2 regions of the Eikenella sp. Marseille-P7795 genome follow, and region 2 is predicted to be linked to the other one. Evidence: riboswitches for the same ligand, from Rfam matches in the RefSeq annotation. Region 2 holds a riboswitch; the other holds the start of a gene.
What was found. Region 2 has a riboswitch for thiamine pyrophosphate ahead of thiM (hydroxyethylthiazole kinase). Riboswitches for the same ligand answer to the same signal wherever they lie in the genome.
Positions count from the first base shown of each region.

Region 1 (3,404 bases), on a different contig from region 2:
GTGCTGATTGCCGAATGCCGCATCAGCAAAGACGACTACGGCGGCGAAGACGGCCTGCGCATCATCGCCAACCGCCTCTACACCCTGCAAGAAGCCCGCAGCCACTACGCCCGCGCGCTCACCCTACACCTTTCCCCGCAGCACGACATCCGCCGCCTGGCCGAGCTGCTGCAACAGGGCGGCGAAGGCAAACGCGTCCCCCTGCGCCTGCATTATGCCAACGGCAAAGCCGCCGGCGAGCTCATCCCCGACGGCCGCTGGCAGCCCTGCCTGAACACCGAGCTGCTCGAAGCGCTGGTGTCGCTGCTCGGCGAGCGGCAAGTGAGTGTGAGCTGGTAGAGGCTACCTGAAAAACCGGTGCAGGTTGGGTTAGTTGGCAAGCTGTAATCCAATATCTGCTTCTTTATGTTGGATTACGCCTGCGGCTAATCCAAGCTCCATTTGCCGCGGCCATCAATCATTAATCATTCCACCATTTTCCGTACAAGGGGCGGCCGAAATGCGCCAGCACCGCAATCATGCAGATTTCGATGGAAACAGACCAATAAATGTGCCCCATGATTTCGCTGAAATGCTCGGCAAAATTCAAGTTCCACAGCCAACCTGTTGCGCCGTCGGCATATTTCGGATTGCGGAAGCCGAAGGCGGGAATCAGCAGGCCGTGCATCACCAGCGTGATGATGATGCCGTACAACGCACCCCACCACAAACGCATCTTCGACCAATACATCGATCCGACTACATAAACCAAAGCGAAGGCAAAGCTAAACAGCCAGTGGTATAAAGTAACCGCACCCAAAACGTGCACGCCCTGATAGGTATAGTCTAAAGAATGCTGGTTGATGCCCAGCCAGCCCAACCAGGCGTCGATATGCGCCCCCGGCGGGGAAATTTCGCCCGGCATGCGCGGCGGGGTATTCACTTCCGAGCCCCACTTGACCAAAGAGCTGATAAAGCCGCCGATTAAAGTAGTCCACACGATAACTTGGCGGTTTTGTTTGTCCGAAAAATTCATAGCATTCCCTTTTTTAAAAAGTAAAATTTTCAATACACTAGCAAAGGTTTTCTCTTGTTGGTGAGCGGTATTATACATAGACAGCACAAAGATGTGCGGGCTTGAGGGGTGAATATATTTTCAGGTAGCCTGCTGCCCGTTTGGCAACTGGTTGGACAAAGCGGGGCGGCGGGGTATAATCAGCGGGCAATTAGTCGGGGTGCTGCGCAAAGCGGCTGAGAGGATACCCGTTGTACCTGATCCGGTTAGCACCGGCGTAGGGAACTAACTATGGCGGATGATGGAACCATCGCGGCGTTGGCTTGCCGGGTTGCGCTTGGAATCGAATCTGCCGGCATCCGAAGGCGAAGCTGCCTTTTTCTCAGTGCGTGTTGTGTGCCCCGGCCTAAGTTGCCGGGTTTTTTGTGGCCATGTGCGGCGCGGAGGCCCGGCTGGTTTTGCAAACGAACAACTGGGAGCAGGCATCAAATGGAACAAGATCAAGGCGGTAAACTTTCGGCGGGCGCTTCGGCGCTGATTTGGTTTGGGGCGGCGGTGTCGGTGGCGGAAATCCTCACCGGCATGCTGTTTGCGCCGCTGGGCTGGCGCATGGGGCTGTTGGCGGTGGCCGTCGGCCATGTGATTGGCGGGGTGTTGTTTTACCTGGCCGGGCTGATTGGGGCGCAAACGGGGCGCAGCGCGATGGAAACGGTGCAGCTTTCCTTCGGGCGGCGCGGCTCGCTGCTGTTTGCGGCGGCGAACGTGGTGCAGCTGGTGGGCTGGACGGCGATTATGATTTTCACCGGGGCGCAGGCTGCGGCGGCGCTCACGGCGGGCTGGAGCGGGGCGCAGGCCGGGTGGTGCATTATCATCGGCATGCTGATTTTGCTGTGGCTGCGTATTGGGATGCGCAATTTCAGCAAAATCAATGTGGTGTCGATGAGTACGCTGTTTTTGCTCACGCTGTGGCTGAGTTTTCAGGTAGCCTCGGGCGAGCCGGCGGCGGCTGTGCAGCAATCGGAAGCGATGAGCTTCGGGCTGGCGGTGGAGCTGGCGGCGGTGATGCCGCTGTCGTGGCTGCCGCTGGTGTCGGACTACACGCGGCGTGCGGCTAAGGCGCGCCCGGCCACGCTGGCGGCCACGCTGGCTTATTTCTGCACTAGCTCGTGGATATATGCCATCGGTTTGGCGGCGGCGCTGTTTGCCGGCCAGAGCGAGATTGCGCCGATGCTGCAATATGCGGGGCTGGGCGCGGCGGGGATTGTGGTGGTGGTGTTGTCTACGGTGAGCACCACGTTTTTGGATGCGTATTCGGCGGGGGTGAGCGCCCATGCCATCAGTGGGCGCTTGGGCGAAATGGCGGTGGCGGCGGGGGTAACGCTGCTGGGCGTGCTGCTGGCGCTGCTGTTTGATGTGGGGCGTTTTGAGGCGTTTCTGTATTTTATCGGCTCGGTGTTTGCGCCGATGATTGCAGTGCAGATAGCGGATTATTTTGTGCTGAAACGTGCGCCGGCGGCGGGGGCGGCGGATTGGGTGAGCCTGGCGCTGTGGCTGGCGGGCTTTGTGTTCTACCGCAAAATGCTGGAATGGCAGCCGCCTTTGGGCACCACGCTGCCGGTGATCGCGGCCACTTTTGCGCTGACGGTGTTGGTGCGCAAGCTGCTGGCGGCGGCAAAATCCGGCGGTGCAGCTGCGGCGGGCCCGCATGGGAATTGAGCGGGCAAGGCATGATAAAAGAGGGCGCGGGCAGCGTCCTCTTTTTTCAGGTAGCCTCTAAGCGGCCGTAGGTTAGGTATGAATGCGCGATCTACATTTTTCAGGTAGCCTCAAATGTTTTCAGGTAGCCCTTGGTAGGCTACCTGAAAAATTTTTGCAAACCAATCAGCCAGTAAACACAGGCAAAATATTCGCACGACTGAGGACTTGCGCAGCCACGTTGGCCAGGCCGAACAGGAATACCCACACCATCAGCCAGCGTCCGCCATACACGCTGTAGCCCTTGCCCGCGCCGAACTTTTTGCGGCAGGCGTGCAGCAGCAGGGCGGGCACGAAGGCCGTCCACACCGTGGCGGCGAAGCCGACGTAGCTGATGGCGATCACGAAGCCGGTGGGAAACAGCAGGCAGGCAACGAGCGGCGGCAGGAAGGCCAGCGCGGCGGCTTTGCTGCGCCCGGCGCGGTTGCGGCCGAAGCTGAACAGGTCGGTGAGGTAGTCGAGCAGGCCGAGGGTCACGCCGAGGAAGGAGGAGGCGATGGCCATGTAGGAGAAGAAGGAGAGCACTTTCACCAGCCCGCTGCCGGCCACTTGCGAGAGCGCGGCGAGTAGGGCGGCCACGTTGTCTTGCGCGGCAATCACGGGGGCAAACTGGCTGCGCGGCAGGTTGCCCTGCACGGCAAACTGCCACAGCACG
Region 1 is NZ_CAKAJZ010000005.1:90,726-94,129, reverse strand. It holds gene dnaE (DNA polymerase III subunit alpha) at 1-339, shown strand, start outside; gene LG371_RS08705 (DUF1440 domain-containing protein) at 461-1,015, opposite strand; TPP riboswitch at 1,201-1,295, shown strand; gene cytX (putative hydroxymethylpyrimidine transporter CytX) at 1,484-2,710, shown strand; gene LG371_RS08695 (aromatic amino acid transporter) at 2,876-3,404, opposite strand, start outside.
Region 1: it holds a riboswitch for thiamine pyrophosphate, as region 2 does, so the genes downstream of both, cytX (putative hydroxymethylpyrimidine transporter CytX) here and thiM (hydroxyethylthiazole kinase) in region 2, are expected to answer to the same signal.

Region 2 (3,404 bases):
GCGCATCGGCATGGTGCGCTCCGTTATATAATGCCGCTTTTCTTTCCACACGCTTTCCTTGTCGCACACATGAACACCATCCAGCAAACCGTTTCCAGCCAACTCCTGCATGCCAACCAGCTCGGCAGTGCCGAACTGAGCCGCGCCCTGTCCGCCATTTCCGCGCACCATGTGGACTACGCCGACATCTATTGCCAGCGCACAGCCTATGAAAGCTGGCATTTGGAGGAGGGCATGGTGAAATCCGGCAGCTTCCATATCGACCAGGGCGTGGGCGTGCGCGCGGTGTCGGGCGAGAAAACCGCGTTTGCCTATGCCGACAGCCTCAATCCGGCGGTGTTGCGGCAGGCGGCGGAAGCAGTGCGCACCATCGGCGCGGCGGGGCAGGAGCGGCAGATTAAGCTGGACGGCTCCGGCAGTTTTTCAGGTAGCCGCACGCAACCCGCGCTGTATGCTGCCGACAACCCGATTCTCGGGCTCGATTCGGCGGCCAAAGTGGCGCTGCTCAACCGCGTGGAACAGCTCGCCAAGGCGGCCGACCCGCGCATTGTGCAGGTGATGGCCGGGCTTACCTGCGAATACGATTTGGTGTATCTGGCGCGGCTCGACGGCCGCACCGCCGCCGACATCCGCCCGCTGGTGCGCCTGAGCGTGAGCGTGGTGGCCAAGCAGGGCGAACGGCGCGAGATGGGCAGCTTCGGCGGCGGCGGCCGGCACGGGCTGGACTATTTCTCCGAAGAGCGGCTGCGCGAATATGTGAACGCTGCCGTGGCGCAGGCTTTGGTCAACCTGGAATCGCGCCCCGCGCCCGCCGGCAGCATGACCGTGGTGCTCGGTAGCGGCTGGCCGGGTGTGCTGCTGCACGAAGCGGTGGGGCACGGGCTGGAGGGCGATTTCAACCGCAAGGGCACCAGCGCCTTTGCCGGTCGGCTGGGCGAGCGCGTGGCCGCCGAGGGCGTGACCGTGGTGGACCAGGGCGACATCGCCCGGCGGCGCGGTTCGCTCAATCTGGACGACGAAGGCAACGAAACCCGCCAAACCGTGCTGATTGAAGACGGCATCCTCACCGGCTACCTGCAAGACGAAACCAACGCCCGCCTGATGGGCATGGCGGTTACCGGCAACGGCCGGCGCGAAAGCTACACCGCCGTGCCCATGCCGCGCATGACCAACACCTTCATGCAAAACGGCAGCCGCGAGCCGGAAGAAATCATCGCCTCCATCGACAAAGGCCTGTATGCCGTGAACTTCGGCGGCGGGCAGGTGGACATCACCAGCGGCAAATTCGTGTTCAGCGCTTCGGAAGCCTGGTGGGTGGAAGGCGGCAAACTGCAATATCCGGTGAAGGGCGCCACCATCATCGGCAGCGGCCCGGAAGTGCTCAAACACGTGAGCATGATCGGCAACGATATGGCGCTCGACAGCGGCATCGGCGTGTGCGGCAAAGAAGGGCAGAGCGTGCCCGTGGGCGTGGGGCAGCCCACGCTGCGCATCGATGCCGGGCTGACGGTGGGCGGCAGCGAGGCCGGTTGAATGCTTTGGCCGTGCATGGCTTAAAGGCTACCTGAAAAATAAAGGGCTACCTGAAAACGGCAATGGGGGTTTTCAGGTAGCCTTTGCCTTTGGCAACACAGCGTAGCAGCGGCCGTGGGACAGGGTTTATGTTTGATTCTTCGCAGAAACTCGCTACGCTCGTTTTAACTTCGTTGAAGCTTTGCTTTCAGGTAACCTTCCCCCCCCCCGCCGCAGTTTCAAAAAAGCCGGGCGCAGGCTATAATCCGCCCGCGATTAGTCGGGGTGCCGCCGGCGCGGCTGAGAAAATACCCGTTGTACCTGATACAGTTAATACTGGCGTAGGAAACTATCCGAGCAGCCTTAAGCTTGATGGAGGCTACCTGAAAACGATGTCTTGCGCAGCAAGGCTGAGTTTCTGCGAAGCTAAAGCGCAGCGTTCCCGCGCAGCCGAAGCCGGCACACTGTCTCGTACACACCCACACGCCCGACCCGCAGCGGGCGTTTTTCTTGCCCGCACCTGCCAAGCCGAAGGAGCAAACAACATGCAAATCAAATATCTGGATCAAGTTCGCGCCCGCAACCCGCTGGTGCACAACATCACCAACATCGTATCCGCCAACTTCTCCGCCAACGGCCTGCTCGCCATCGGCGCCTCGCCGATTATGGCCGACAGCGTGGACGAAATGGACGAACTCGCCGCCGCCAGCTCGGCTGTGGTGCTCAATATCGGCACGCTGAACGTGCACAAAGTGGAAGCCATGCTCGCCGCCGGCAAATCCGCCAACCGCGCCGGCGTGCCGGTGGTGCTCGATCCGGTGGGCGCAGGCTTCACGGCGCTGCGGCGCGACACCACGGCGCGGCTGCTGCGCGAAATCCGCTTCGCCGCCGTGCGCGGCAATGCCGGCGAAATGGCGCACATTGCCGGCGTGGCATGGCAGGCCAAAGGCGTGGACGCGGGCAGCGGCTCGGCCGATTTGCAAGAAATCGCCCAACGCATCGCGCAGCAACACGGCTGCATCGCCGCCATCAGCGGCGAAACCGACTACGTTTCCGACGGCAGCCGCACCGCCAAGCTGAATAACGGCACGCCGCTGTTTCCGAAAGTTACCGCTTCCGGCTGCCTGCTCAGCACCGTGGTGGGCGCCTTTGCCGCCGTGGCCGCGCCGGGCGATATGCTGCACGCCGTGGCCGAAGCCTGCACCGTATATGCCGTGGCCGGCGAGCTGGCGGCGCAAGGCTTGCAGGACACGCAGAGCGGCTCGTTTGCCGTGTCGCTCATCGACCATCTCGGTTCGATTAGCGCGCGGCAAGCTGCCGATCGGGCACGCGTGGAATGGATTTAACCAATTGAATGAGGAGGGTAATCATGGCAACAATCGCACAGGCGCTCACCATCGCCGGCTCCGACAGCGGCGGCGGCGCGGGCATTCAGGCCGATTTGAAAAGCTTCCAAATGCGCGGCGTGTTCGGCATGAGCGTGCTCACCGCCGTTACCGCGCAAAACACGCTGGGCGTGCAGGCCATCCACGGAGTGCCGCTGGATATTATCCGCGCGCAAATCGATTCCATCGCCGCCGACTTTCAGGTAGCCGCCTGCAAAATCGGCATGCTGGGCACAGCGGAAACCATTGAATGCGTGGCCGAAAAGCTGGCGGGCAAACCGTTTGGCCGGCTGGTGGTCGATCCCGTGATGGTGGCCAAGGGCGGCGCGCCGCTGTTGCAGCAAAACGCCGTCTCCGCGCTCAAACGCCATCTGCTGCCGCTCGCCGACGTGCTCACGCCCAACCTGCCCGAAGCCGAAGCGCTCACCAGCATCGCCATCCAAAGCGATGCCGATGCCGAACGCGCCGCCCGCCTGTTGCAGGAAGCCGGCGTGCACACCGTGGTGA
Region 2 is NZ_CAKAJZ010000004.1:11,966-15,369, forward strand. It holds gene tldD (metalloprotease TldD) at 70-1,533, shown strand; TPP riboswitch at 1,784-1,877, shown strand; gene thiM (hydroxyethylthiazole kinase) at 2,058-2,858, shown strand; gene thiD (bifunctional hydroxymethylpyrimidine kinase/phosphomethylpyrimidine kinase) at 2,882-3,404, shown strand, end outside.